4 regions of the Serratia sp. 2723 genome follow, and region 3 is predicted to be linked to each of the others. Evidence: predicted binding sites of a transcription regulator. Region 3 holds the regulator's gene; each other region holds the start of a gene.

Region 1 (3,569 bases), on a different contig from region 3:
TTCCACTCGGTGCCCAGCGTGGCGGTTTGTGGCACCCACATATCGAATGGAATGCTGATTTCGCTGTGGGCCAGGAAATCGTCCAGACGGGTGGTGTTAAAACTGTCGTTGGCGAAGATCCCTTCGGTGCCCCCGGCCAGTCCTTCGGCCAAACGGGTATTGCGCGTGCGCTCGAATTGGACATAGTTGTTGGTGCTGACGCCACTGTCCCATGCGCCACGATAATTGACCGCATAGGTTTCACGATACATACGGTTGGTTTCTTTACCGTAGTTGCTCTGCACCAGCGCATTGGTGTTGGTGTTCTGGGTATCCCCGGCGTACAGGTTGCCCTGGCGACCATAGGCATATTGGAAATCCAAGGACTGCAGGTGGGCGAATTCCCAGCTCAGCAAGGCATCGATATTTTTGTCGACCACCCCTTCACGACCGGCAGGCAGAGTATTGGCATAGGTGCCGGTACGTTCGGACTGATGCCCCTGGTTGATATCCCAGGCGTCGGCCTGCGTTTTGCTGTAGCCACCGAACAGACGGAAGCTCAACCGATCGCTTAACGGGCCGGAAAGGCTGAAATCGGTGCGCTTGGTTGCGCCTTCATCCTTATGCTGCGGTACGTTGAAATAACCGTTCAGTGAACCGTGCAGGTCCTGGCCAGCTTTTTTGGTGATGATGTTGACCACGCCACCTGCCGCGCCGTTACCATAGCGGGCAGCCGCAGGGCCACGCAGCACTTCGATACGCTCGATCATCTCTGGTGGCACCCAGGCGGTATCACCACGGGTATCACGCTCGCCACGCCAGCCTTGGCGCACCGAGTTACGGCTGCTGGCCGGTTTGCCGTCGATCAGGATCAGGGTATTTTCTGGCCCCATGCCACGAATATCGAGTTGGCGGTTGTTGCCCCGCTGGCCGCTGGTGGAGTTACCGGTCAGGTTGACCCCCGGCATGGTACGGATCAACTCATTGATATCACGAGCGGGAGGGCGTCGTTTGATTTCTTCGGCAGTGATGGTGGAAACGCCGGGAGCTTGAAGATTTTGTTTGGCGGCGGTGACGACAATGACATCGTCAGAGGCGGATTCTTTTTTGCTTTTCTCAGGCAGCGCAGAGCTGTCTGAAGTGGTGGCCGTTTGCTCGGCATTGACTGTGACGGAAAATGCAGACGTGCCTAACCCTAACCCAATGAGTGTGGCTAAAGAATAACGAGATAACTTCCGATTCATTTTGAGGTTCCTACCTAACCACCCTTCCTGATGCGGCACTGTGTGACAACCGGTAACGGAACGGTTTGCTGTAGTTTTATTGTGTAGTCGAAAATAGTAACGAAACCCTGAGGCCAGGCTGACTGGCTGCAAGATCCCGTTCAATAATTCGGCATCCATCCCTGTTGAAGAATGCCCGCTCGATTTCGAGCTTCTATACACTATTGCAAATGCAAATAATTATCAATAGTATTCCTTTGGCCGTTTGGCATTTGGGAACCGGTGAGTCGCACGGCGTGCCTTGCCAACAACACAATGAGTGGGTGTTTTGAAAACTGAACAACAACCAGCAAGCAGTACGTTATTGGCGAGCAAGTATGCAGGGAGCCACGGTTGGTGGCTGGATATCGTTCGGCGTGGTACCCCCTTGGTGGAACCGCTGGATAATGGTCGATGGAAGGTGACGTTCTTGTGGCGCGACCCTCAGGGCGGTGAACTGACCTCGGCTTATCGGCGAGTCTGGATCCATATCAACTGCCTTACCGATCATCATCAAGCGTCGCCCCCGCAGAGCCTGCAACGGCTCACCGGATCGGACGTCTGGTATTGGCAAACCGAGCTGCAAGGCGACTGGCGCGGCAGCTACTGTTTTATCCCCTGCATGGAGGATTGTCCGTTCGAACCGCAGGGAGACAATACTCACGCCAACATGCTTTCTATTCGCCACTGGTGGCACCAGGTGTTCGCCAGCGCAACTCACGATCTGCTTAATCCTTACCGCGCCTGGCCTGGAGTCGGTGGGCACACTCTTTCTGGCCTGCATATGCCGCAGGCTCCCCAACAACCGGCCTGGCGGGACTTTGATAACTATGCCGTGACCAGCGGCCGCTGTACGCCTGCACCTCCTGCCAGACTGCAACGGCATACCTGGCATAGCCAGCGATTGGGAACCTCCCGCCACGTCTGGGTCTACTCCACCGGTGAAAGTAACCCGGTGGCGCGGCCATTGGCTATTTTGCTGGACGGCCAATTCTGGGCCAATCAGATGCCGGTCTGGGATCCGCTAATGCAACTGACGCGTGCTGGCCAACTGCCGGAGGCGGTCTACCTGCTGATCGATGTGATCGACCAGCAACACCGCGCGCGGGAGCTGACCTGCAACGATGAGTTTTGGTTGGCCCTACAGGAAGAGTTATTACCACAATTGGCCGACTGGGCACCGCATAACCGTGAGGCTGCCAACACCGTGGTCGCCGGGCAAAGCTTTGGTGGCTTGGGTTCGCTCTATGCAGGCTTGCGCTGGCCGGAATATTTTGGTGCCACCATCAGCCAATCTGGCTCGTTCTGGTGGCCACGCCGCGATATGTTGCAGTTGCCCACTGTGCCCGAGGATGCCTGCTGGTTGATCCGCCAGGTAGAGGACCGGCAGTTGGGTGAGCGCGGCAAGCTGAAGGTATTTTTAGAGGCCGGAGCGCATGAAAAGCTGGTCCACCGGGTTAATGACCGTATGGCGGCCCTGTTAAGTGAGGCCGGGCATCAGGTGCAATATCGGTTGGTAGAGGGCGGGCACGATGCGCTGTGCTGGCGCGGCGGCTTACTTGATGGCCTGCAGGCGCATTGGTCGGAGTTGGTCAACCGCCGTGCCGAATTGAAGCCGTCCGCCAACTCTCTTCATGCTTAAGGAGCAAGTAATGGAAACCTTAAACCCGTTCGATGACGAGCAGCAAATTTGCTATGTCCTGCGTAATGACGAACTGCTTTATAGCCTGTGGCCGGATTTTAGCGCTATCCCGGCAGGCTGGGTAAGCGTTTTTGGCCCAGCTTCCCGGGAACGCTGTGTTCACTGGCTGGAACAGAATTGGCAGGATATGCGGCCCGCATCACTAAGTAAGGCATGATGGAGACGCAGAAGCAAGAACCGACAACAGGAGCGAATGTCGTGTCAGAAACCTCTATTTTATCCACCGGGCAACAGGTTACCGTTGAGTTGCCATTGGTGGCCGCGCAGCCCGGTATTTGGGTTGCCGATCAAATTTCACCGTACGGCAATGCCTATGCGGTTGCCCATTATATCGAACTGAATGGTCCGCTGGATAAAGACCACCTGCTACGGGCGATCTCACAGGGCCTGGCTGAAGTGGACACCTTACGGCTACGTTTCGTTGAGCGTGATGGTGTGCCAATGCAGTATTACGACGCCACGATGCCGTTGGCTGTGGCGGAGTGGGTTGACCTGAGCGACTCGGCAGATGCAGAGGCGGCGGCCCATGCGCTGATGCAGATCGACCTTGGTGCCGAATTACGGGCGAGCAGCGGCAAGCCGCTGTATCGCCATATCCTGATGCGTCTGGCCGACGATCGCTGGTT
Region 2 (3,569 bases), on a different contig from region 3:
GCCCCACGGCAGAACTGAGTATTGAAGCCAAAACCGCACAAGAAATGCGCGAACCTCACATGCGTAAAAGCAAGTCGACTTCATTTTGAGCAAACGCACACTAACATGTTGGTATAGGTGGAGGTTTTAGCGTTTTACCGTTGACCTGATGAGCGGCTTCGGCTTTGATGAAGGTATCACTCACAGAGAGACGTACGCGCCATGGAACAATTACGAGGTTTGTACCCGCCATTAGCCGCCTATGACAGCGGTTGGCTGGATACTGGAGATGGGCACCGGATCTACTGGGAGCTGAGCGGCAATCCACACGGTAAGCCTGCGGTATTTATCCACGGCGGGCCTGGCGGTGGTAGCGCACCTTATCATCGCCAACTGTTCGATCCGCAGCGCTATAAGGTTTTGCTGTTCGATCAGCGGGGCTGTGGCCGTTCCAAACCGCATGCCAGCCTGGACAATAACACCACTTGGCACCTGGTCGACGATCTTGAAAGACTGCGTGTCATGGCCGGGGTGGACCAGTGGCTGGTCTTTGGTGGCTCCTGGGGTTCCACGCTGGCGCTGGCCTATGCACAGACGCATCCGCAACGCGTCAGCGAGATGGTGCTGCGGGGGATCTTCACGCTGCGTAAGCAGGAACTGAGTTGGTATTACCAAGACGGCGCTTCCCGCTTCTTCCCGGATAAATGGGAGCGGGTGCTGTCTATCCTTTCGGAGGAAGAACGCAAGGACGTGATTGCTGCCTACCGTCAACGCCTGACGTCACCGGATCTGCAAGTGCAGCTTGAGGCAGCCAAACTGTGGAGCGTGTGGGAAGGGGAAACGGTAACGCTGTTGCCAAGCGGTGCCTCCGCCTCCTTTGGCGAAGATGATTTCGCGCTGGCCTTTGCCCGCATTGAGAACCACTACTTTAGCCATCAAGGCTTTCTCGACAGCGATGACCAATTGCTGAGCAACGTCCCGTTGATCCGTCATATTCCGGCGGTGATCGTCCATGGCCGTTACGATATGGCCTGCCAGGTACAAAACGCCTGGGATCTGGCCAAAGCCTGGCCAGAGGCGGAACTGCATATTGTCGAAGGGGCAGGGCACTCAACGGATGAACCGGGTATTTTGCACCAGCTGATGCTGGCTACCGACCGTTTTGCCGGTCCCTCACCCCAACCCTCTCCCACAGGGAGAGGGAGCTGTTAGCCCCTGCTCATTTGGAGGTAAATCGGTAACTTTAGCAAAATCGATTATCTCCTCATCCAAGGTGGTCACGATAAATTTCAAACACACTCGATCGGCTCGTTTGGAGGTAAATCGGTAACTTTAGCAAAATCGATCATCTCCTCATCCAAGGTGGTCACGATAAATTTCAAACACACTCGATCGGCTCATTTGGAGGTAAATCGGTAACTTTAGCAAAATCGATCACCTCCTTATCCAAGGTGAGTCCCGATAAATTTCAAACACACTCGATCGGCTCGTTTGGAGGTAAATCGGTAACTTTAGCAAAATCGATCACCTCCTCATCCAAGGTGGTCACGATAAATTTCAAACACACTCGATCGGCTCATTTGGAGGTAAATCGGTAACTTTAGCAAAATCGATCACCTCCTTATCCAAGGTGAGTCCCGATAAATTTCAAACACACTCGATCGGTTCCCTCTCCCTGTGGGAGAGGGTTAGGGTGAGGGGCCATTACTTCATTTTAGGTTCGTAAGGTAGGCGAGAGAATTTGTGTGATTCGACGCGATAGTGCATCACACGCTCGCGGAAGTAGTCCTGCAGGTGCTTTGGCTGCTCACGTTCCACCATCTCAGGGATCACCGGCATATTATAGCGTTCCTTGAATGCCACCCCAGACGCGGCCAGATCTACGTTCACCTTGTCCATCTCGTCTTTGGAAAGCTCTGCCAGATTGTAGCCCATGATATTTTCCTTCTATTGTGTAACGGCAACTCAGCGCAGAAGGTAATCTACCGTGCCGCGCTTGGCAAGCTTCTCAAGCCAACATGTCCCTATCATCTCCAGGCTTTGTGCTCAGAGCCATTACAGAAAGCAGGGTGATATAATGTTTAAGCGTAATGTTATTGGTTTATTTTGTTAAATAAGAATGATTCGTCTTACTGTAAACATAAAGATGAAAATGATTATCATAATAATTTAATGTTAAATTAAGTGTTTATGTAACATATTGAATTTGAAGCATAAGTTTCGTTAAAATAAATGGATGTAAATCAAGTGTTTTTATTTTGTGTTAATCAGGGCATAATGCAGGAAATTAAGTTTATGACCTGCAAAAATAATAGGGATCCTCATGCTAACGCAAGCAATGACCACGAAACTGAATGAGCAACTGAATCTGGAATTCTATTCTGCCAATCTGTATTTGCAAATGAGCGCCTGGTGCAGCGATAAAGGCTTCGAAGGGGCTGCCGCATTCCTTAAAGAACATTCACGCGAAGAGATGCAGCACATGCAGCGTCTGTTCGACTACCTCAGTGATACCGGGGCCTTGCCACTGATCGGCAGCATTGCAGCGCCACCGGTAGAGTTTGAGTCACTGGCGGACGTTTTCCAGCAGACTTACGAGCATGAGCAACTGATCACTCGTCAAATCAATGAACTGGCACACGTGGCAATGACCACACATGACTACTCAACCTTCAACTTCCTGCAATGGTATGTTGCGGAACAGCACGAAGAAGAGAAGCTGTTCAAATCCGTGCTGGACAAGTTGGCGCTGGTAGGCAACAGCGGCAAGGCATTGTTCTTCATTGATAAAGATCTGAAGAGAATGGGTGCTGAGGCAGTAAGCGGTAACGGCCAGGCCTGATAACCCGCTTTTGTCATCAATCTGAAAACCGCGTACTTTCCACCGTACGCGGTTTTTTTTGCCCTGTGTTTATCGAGCGGCTATAGCGATACGTGCTGCCAGATCGCAAAATATCAGTGATGTGCTCGACTTGCCGATTCACCGTAGTTATGATTTAACGCGATACGCTACCGGGAGGTAGAGAGTTATAACAGTGAGTTACCCACTCCTTCTGCTGTTTACCCGTGGCGCAATCACAGTGGTGGGTTGAGGCTGCGGAAACATCGCTCCGCGTAACCGGTCTTGGCCCTTATCACCTACATAATTGATAAAGGACTCCTCCGTGATCGCTAAAATTCGTTCATCCTATCACCTGCTTTCCACCATTTTTGTACTGTTTGTCGGCTTGTCTTCCCAGCAGGCGTTGGCGCATGCCCACCTGAAAGTACAGACTCCGGCGGCAGACGCCACCGTCAGCTCCGCGCCAAAAGTGCTGACGCTGAATTTCTCCGAAGGTATTGAGCCTAACTTCAGCGGTGTCAAAGTGACCGGCCCAGATAACGCCGTGGTTAAAACCGGCAAGCTGGATCTGGATCCAAGCAACAACACTCAGGTTAATGTACCGATTGAAAGTGAACTGGCTGCGGGGAAATACCAGGTCAGCTGGCACGTTGTTTCCGTTGACGGTCATAAAACCAAAGGTCAGTACAGCTTTACCGTTAACTAAGCCATGACTCTGGCGACCCTGTTTGTGCTGTGTCGCTTTGTG
Region 3 (3,569 bases):
TATTGGCCCGAATTGTGTAAATCAAACCGTCAGGAAGCGTAAACCGCTTTTTGATGCAAACTCCCTTGCAGTAGCGCAACAATGGCAAAAGAACAAACGGATCGCACGACGCTGGATTTGTTCGCAGATGAACGCCGTCCAGGGCGCCCGAAAACCAACCCGCTTTCCCGTGATGAACAGCTTAGAATTAATAAGCGCAATCAGCTACGACGGGACAAAGTGCGTGGATTACGGCGTGTGGAGCTGAAAATCAACGCAGACGCGGTAGATGCTCTGAACAAACTGGCCGACCAGCGCAATATCAGCCGCAGCGAATTGATCGAACAAATGCTGTTGGCCCAACTGGCGGAAGAACAGCCAGAACACTGATCTCTGCTGCCGCACGCGCGGCACGGCGTTAAGGATGACGCCAGATCGGTTCCACCTCCGCTGAGGCATCGCATAAACGCGATAAAACCTCAGGGCAAATTTCTGGCATGATACGCATTTACGGCTGAGCAAGCCTTCCCTTGGCAGCGCCTCAGGCCGCGTTTACGCAATACATTCATTTGAATTAAAAGGTTATTCTCACTATGGCTCATGTAGGCATTTTCTTTGGCAGCGACACTGGCAATACCGAAAACATTGCCAAGATGATCCAAAAGACGCTTCAGCAAAAATTCGGCAACGACGTGGCAGAAATCCACGACATCGCCAAAAGCAGTAAAGAAGATCTGGCAGCGTTTGACATCCTGCTGCTCGGTATCCCAACCTGGTACTACGGCGAAGCACAGTGCGACTGGGATGATTTCTTCCCGACGCTGGAAGATATCGACTTTAACGGCAAGCTGGTAGCGCTGTTTGGCTGTGGCGATCAGGAAGACTACGCGGAATATTTCTGCGATGCGATGGGCACCATCCGCGACATCATTGAACCACGCGGTGCGGCCATCGTCGGCCATTGGCCAACCAAAGGCTACCATTTCGAAGCCTCCAAGGGTCTGGCAGATGACGATCACTTTATCGGGCTGGCCATTGACGAAGATCGTCAACCTGAGCTGACCAACGAACGCGTAGACGCCTGGGTCAAGCAAATCAGTGAAGAGCTGAGCCTGGCCGAGATCGTCGGCTAAGCTCTGAACATATTGTAGGGGCGCCGTATACTGCGCCCTTCTGTTATCGGCATCACGGATTAGAGCAATAGAAGCTACAAGTTTGTAACTTCCTGCCTCGCCACGGTAGACTAAGACATCGGTTTATCCCATCCATCAAAGCTTTGCATGATTACCCTGTAAAAGTGCAAAGATATGTTTGTTAACAACCGGCGGTTTCTATTTGCAGCAACCGGTTCTATAATGAGACGCGATTAACGCTTTGTGCCGACCGATGCCATAGGCGAGAACGCCTCAACTTGATTAGCATAGTAACAGGACTGAATCCGCATGACTGATAACAACTCCGCATTGAAGAAGGCTGGCTTAAAAGTCACTCTTCCGCGACTCAAAATCCTGGAAGTCTTGCAGGATCCGGCATGCCATCACGTCAGTGCGGAAGATCTGTACAAAAAACTGATAGATATGGGCGAAGAAATTGGCCTGGCCACGGTATACCGCGTGCTGAACCAGTTTGACGACGCAGGTATTGTGACACGCCACAATTTTGAAGGCGGCAAGTCGGTATTCGAACTGACTCAGCAACACCACCACGATCACCTGATTTGCCTGGACTGCGGCAAAGTGATCGAGTTCAGCGACGAATCCATCGAAGTGCGTCAGCGCGATATCGCCAAGCAACACGGTATCAAGCTCACCAACCACAGCCTGTACCTGTACGGCCACTGTGAAACCGGCGATTGCCGCGAGAACGAAGCGCTGCACGACAAGAATTGATTCTGGCCCGCGCCAGAACGCGAAAACCGCCTACATGGCGGTTTTTTTATGCCCGGATGACAGAGAAAAAAATCCCCGGACAGGCCCGGGGAAAAATATCCACTCAATGATCACTATTGCAGTTTGCTCTCACCTCGCACTATTTTACGCTTTCACCGGTTCGGCGCGGCTGAAGCGTTTGCCGTCCGGGCTGATTGCACGGATTTGCACGTCACCCGCTACCGCAGGGCGCGCTTTATCGTCATAGCGCTGCCACTGTTTGCCGCCGTCGGTGGAATATTCAATCCCCAAACCTGGCAGAGAAATATTCGCTTCCAACTGACCACCGACGATACGTGCACCTGGAACCGGCAGGCGATAGCTCACGCCCGCTTTATCCATCTTGGCCAGCTCACGTTGACCAATCAGGTTAGCAAAGCGCAGCCAGTCCTGGTCCAGGGTTTTGGTATCGACCTGGTGGGTTTCGCCACCTTTGTACTCACGGCCAGCTTTGTAATCCTGCTCCCAGCTGGCGCGGTGCCATGCACGCTCTGCAAGCGACACTGCACGTGGGTAAATCATGTATTCCATCTGCTGGTCGGTACGCACGACTTCGCTCCACAGTTGTGCGGAAAGACCATATGCGCCCGGCCATGGTTTGTCGCTCTTGGCGGTGAAGTGGTTACCGTCACGGTCAACCGAGGTTTCGGCGTTCTGCGGCAGGTTGTTCGGCGCAAAGCTGAAGATCTTCTGCTCGTCGCTGAAGCGGGTGCCCCAGTAATAACCGTGTTCGTCCGGGCTGACTTCATATGGGAAGTCCATATAGACGTAGTCCGGGTTAGAGATCACCACGTCATAACCCTTGTTCGCCCAGTCGTTAGCCGAGTCGAAACCACCCCAGTACAGGGTATCCCAGAAGTTCACCGCCACATGCTTGGTCGCAAAGGCCTTCGAGTCTTTGGCATCTTTCAGGCCGTCCTGCCACGCCTGCATTCTGTCAATGCCGTGCGCTTTCACCAACTGGCTGACTTCCAGACCGAAGTAGCTTGGCAGGTGTTCCATATCTGCCACCTTGCCGTCTTTGATGATGGCCTGGCAAACCTGCGACTTGGCCCACGGCTTGTCTTCTTTGCTCAGATCGAGGATACCCTTGCCCGCTTCCGGTTTTTTCACGTCGGTATAGCCAGCACCCAGACGGATGTTCTTCGCTTCGTCCCCACCAAAGTGCCAGGTTTTCAGCGGTTGGCCGGCCTCTTTGTGCATCTGGGCCACTTCACCAATCACTTTGTCCACAAAGCTCTTGGACGAATCCAGGCATGGGTTCAGGTAGCTCTGGCGGTTGAAGTACTGCACCGAGGTGGTATTGGAGGTATCGGTCGGATCCACCAGGCGGAACTCGTTAGCCTCTTTCTCTTTCCCTTCGGCAAGCAGTTTCTTGTAGCGAGCTTCCATGGAAATAATCGCTGCACGAGCGTGCGCTGGCATGTCGATCTCAGGGATCACTTCAATCTGGCGCGCCTGAGCATATTTAACGATGTCGATATAGTCCTGACGGGAGAAGAAACCACCGTGCGGTGCCGGGCCAGAGCCATATTGCGGCATCAGGCAGGTGGTTTCACTCAGGTCATGGCAACGCTGGCCGCCCACTTCGGTCAACTCTGGCAGGCCAGGGATCTCAATACGCCAACCTTCATCATCCGTCAGGTGGAAGTGGAATTTGTT
Region 4 (3,569 bases), on a different contig from region 3:
AGGGCGGCGGCTAGACGGTCGGAAAGCTGTTCCAGTTGGCGATAGCTTAAGCTGCGCTGCGGGTCGGTCATCGCAATAGCGTCGTTATCTGCCTGACGGGACAAGATGTCGGTCAATGGCCGATCGATCCAATAGCCGCGTTCGCGGTAACGGCGCGCGAACTCTTCAGGCCAGGGGGTAAAAGCAATTGTCATGGAGGACTCTCTATCCTTGATTTAGGCCAAACGCACGTAGAATGGTGCTGAGTTTGGTGCCAGTTTCGTGCCATTCGGACTGTGGGGAAGAGTCCTGCACGATGCCGGCACCGGCAAACAGGCGTACCTGATTACCCTTGACGGTGCCGCAACGGATGGTGACGACCCATTCTCCGTTGCCCTCGGCGTCGCACCAGCCGACGATGCCACCAAACAGCTGCCGGTCAAACGGCTCAAGCTGTTCGATCAGATCCCGCGCTGCCAGCGTTGGAGTACCGCATAATGCCGGCGTCGGATGCAGCAGACAGGCTAGTGACAGAGCATTCTCTGCCCGATCGGCCACTTCACCATCGATGGGTGTCGAAAGATGCCACAACGTGGTGGTACTGAGTAGTTCGGGGGTTGCGGGAATATGCAAATGACTGCAACGCCCGGCCAAGACCTGGCGCATGCCTTCGGTTACGATTTGGTGTTCATAGCGGTCTTTACCCGAAACCAGCAGTTGTTCGCTGACCGCCCGATCCCGCAGCGGATCCCTTTCGCGCCGTGCCGAACCCGCCAGAGGATTGGAATGGAACTGGTCGCCAAATTTACGCAGCAGCAGCTCCGGGCTGGCTCCCACCAATGCCCCCTCTGCCAGCGGCACGTGGAAATGAAAGCCGTGGGGATTCTGGGCAATGATACGCGCCATCAACGCTTCGTGGTCTACCGGCTTGCTGGTTTCAATGTCCAACAAGCGGGCGAGCACCACCTTATCCAATTGATCACTGTTCGTTGCCTGTACGGCATCGCTAACCATCTGCATAAACTGCGGCTGCGCTGGCAACTCGGTTTGGTGGACAATCTCAGGGATCGGCCCCGCAGCAGGCACTAAACTGGCCTGCAGGGTTTCACGATCGAACCATTGCGTCTGTTGCGGGATAAACAGTGACGAGGGTTGACGAGTATCGAAAGGGATCGCGCCACACAGCAGCGGATCCTTGATGCCTGCCTTGCGGGCCTGTGCAAAGGCCTGCTGTATCGCCTGCTGGAATTGGCCTTGCAGGTCATCACCATCAACCGCAGGCAAGGTGATGCGGGCAAAACACCCTTGAGTGCTCAGACTGCGAAAAGGCGAGGTAAAAAAGAAACCTGAAGTCGGGGATATTGTAGCGGCCTGTGCCAGATCTACCCCCTGTTGCAGGTCCTTTTGCGCTGCGCCCTTAACGGCTACGTCCATAGGTACTTCCTCTTGTTTCATTAACAATAACCAATATAATAATGATTATCATTTGTATTGCATCCGCGATAAAGTACCTGCCAGAACTAACCATGTCAATAAACGTAACCTCTTCTGCTAACCTAGATTAAGGGTTAAACTTGGTGGTTTCAGACCAATGAATAATAATCATTCGGATTAAAAGGATCTCACCGATGTCAATTCCCCTGCGGCTCAGTCTGGCGTTGTTTGGCCTGCTGGTTTTGAGCGTGGTCCAAGCCGAGACTCAAGCCTGGCCGCGCAGTATCGAAACCTCGCACGGCGTTATCACCCTTGACCAACCGCCACAGCGTATCGTTTCCACCAGCGTGACGGTCACTGGTACGTTGTTGGCGATCGACGCCCCAGTGATCGCCAGCGGAGCCACCAGCCCAAACAATAGGCTGTCGGATCAGCAGGGCTTTTTCCACCAGTGGGGAGAGATTGCGGCCAAACGCGGAGTGAAACGGCTCTATATTGGTGAACCCAACGCCGAGGCGATCGCCGGTGAGGCACCGGACCTGATTGTGATGTCCGCTACCGGGGCCGATTCTGCGGTGCGCCTGTACGATCAGCTGTCAGCCATCGCTCCGGTGCTGGTGGTGAACTACGACGATAAAAGCTGGCAGGAACTGGCCAACATCCTTGGCGTAGCGACCGGCCATGAAGCACAAGCGGAGAAGATCGTCAGCGAGTTTGATCGCCGTGAGAAAACGCTGAAACAGCAGATGACATTGCCACCACAGCCCATAACGGCACTGGTGTTTCGCAGCGATGGCAAGAACGCCAATCTGTGGAGCGCCGACTCATCCCAAGGGCAACTGCTGCAACAGCTAGGATTTACCCTGGCCACCTTGCCGCCCAAACTCAACGCCAGCACCAGCCAAGGGGCGCGTAAAGACATCATCCAACTCGGCGGAGAAAATCTGGCTGAAGGCTTGAATGGCCAGACACTGCTGTTATTCGCCAACGACGAAAGCGATGTGCAGCGGCTGATGAGCAACAGTTTCCTGGCCCATCTGCCAGCAGTGGAGAGTAAACGGGTTTACGCGCTGGGGAACGACACCTTCCGTCTGGATTATTACAGCGCCAGCAACTTGCTGACGCGTCTGGAAAAGCTGTTTATTTCTCCGTAGCCGCAGTGGCGGGTTGGAGTTTCTCGCTCTGCCCGCCCATGCTCACGTTGCGCAGCCCGCGCATGGCAAACGCCAGCACCACAGCCAGCAGCGCCGCGCCAAAACCGAAGCTGGTCGAACTCATCGCTGGCAGCATAAATGCCCCCATCGCGCCAAGCAGCAAGGCACCAAGCGCATCCCCCACCACGTTCTGCGCGGTCCACAGGCCGTTAATCCGGCCCAGAAACGCGTCCGGCGTCAGATTTTGTATCAGGCCATATTGCAGCAGCGAGTTCAGCGCACTGAGGTAGCCAAACACCACCAGGCATAGCAGCGCCATGCCGTACCAAGGCATCAAGCCAAACAGCCCCACAGCTACGAAAGCCGCTATCGCCGTTATCAACATCATCCAGCCTGGCCGTGCCACCTGAGCCACCCGGCCACTGGTAAATGCGCCAATCGCCGCACCTAATGGCACCGCCGCATACATGATCCCCAAACTCTGGGTGGTGACCTGCCACATGCCCGAGATAGCTGGATATAACACGCGCACCGCACTAGCCATGGTCATCAGCGCACCAATCAGCGCCACCATGCCAATCACCTTGTTCTGGAACAGGAAGGTGAAGCCGCCGATCAGCGCCCGCAACGGATGTTCGCGAGGCTGGGGCGGCGGTGGCAACTGAGGCAATTTTAATAACGGGATCAAGGTGATCAACGTCCCCAAGGCCGCCAGCGCATAGTTCCAACTGATACCCGCCCCGGCGATCACCAGCCCGCCGATAGCGGGAGACAGAATCGACCCAAAGCGCACGGTCAGCATACTGATGGCACCGGCCTGCACGATATTCTCACGGCCAACGATGGCCGGTGTCGCGGCCAGCAACGCCGTCACGCCCACGGCACCAAAAAATCCGTCCCACACCGCGAGAAGGTAAATGGCCGTTAGTGAAGGCGCTGGCAACGCAGCATTGAGGCACAGGCCAAGAAAACCCACGCCACAGGTTGAGCGCGCAAACAGGA

What was found. Region 3 encodes Fur, which represses iron uptake genes when iron is present. Its sites were predicted from a motif close to ATAATAATGAGAACNACTATCAA; they were not measured.
Region 1: fes (enterochelin esterase) is a predicted target of Fur. The motif match lies at 1,433-1,455, and genes of this name have one in related genera.
Region 2: ftnA (non-heme ferritin) is a predicted target of Fur. The motif match lies at 2,126-2,148, and genes of this name have one in related genera.
Region 4: ABIE29_RS23255 (isochorismate synthase) is a predicted target of Fur. The motif match lies at 1,449-1,471, and genes of this name have one in related genera.

The regions. Positions count from the first base shown of each region.
Region 1 covers NZ_JBNDIN010000021.1:59,745-63,313, forward strand. The annotation lists gene ABIE29_RS22485 (TonB-dependent siderophore receptor) at 1-1,223, opposite strand, end outside; gene fes (enterochelin esterase) at 1,531-2,883, shown strand; gene ABIE29_RS22495 (MbtH family protein) at 2,894-3,100, shown strand; gene ABIE29_RS22500 (enterobactin synthase subunit F) at 3,100-3,569, shown strand, end outside.
Region 2 covers NZ_JBNDIN010000004.1:384,879-388,447, reverse strand. The annotation lists gene ABIE29_RS08880 (TraR/DksA C4-type zinc finger protein) at 1-89, shown strand, start outside; gene pip (prolyl aminopeptidase) at 202-1,191, shown strand; gene ABIE29_RS08870 (DNA polymerase III subunit theta) at 1,684-1,914, opposite strand; gene ftnA (non-heme ferritin) at 2,303-2,821, shown strand; gene yobA (CopC domain-containing protein YobA) at 3,144-3,527, shown strand; gene copD (copper homeostasis membrane protein CopD) at 3,531-3,569, shown strand, end outside.
Region 3 covers NZ_JBNDIN010000003.1:57,694-61,262, forward strand. The annotation lists gene ybfE (LexA regulated protein) at 82-369, shown strand; gene fldA (flavodoxin FldA) at 573-1,112, shown strand; gene fur (ferric iron uptake transcriptional regulator) at 1,422-1,868, shown strand; gene ABIE29_RS05170 (beta-N-acetylhexosaminidase) at 2,013-3,569, opposite strand, start outside.
Region 4 covers NZ_JBNDIN010000027.1:3,552-7,120, forward strand. The annotation lists gene ABIE29_RS23250 ((2,3-dihydroxybenzoyl)adenylate synthase) at 1-194, opposite strand, end outside; gene ABIE29_RS23255 (isochorismate synthase) at 205-1,413, opposite strand; gene fepB (Fe2+-enterobactin ABC transporter substrate-binding protein) at 1,608-2,567, shown strand; gene entS (enterobactin transporter EntS) at 2,554-3,569, opposite strand, start outside.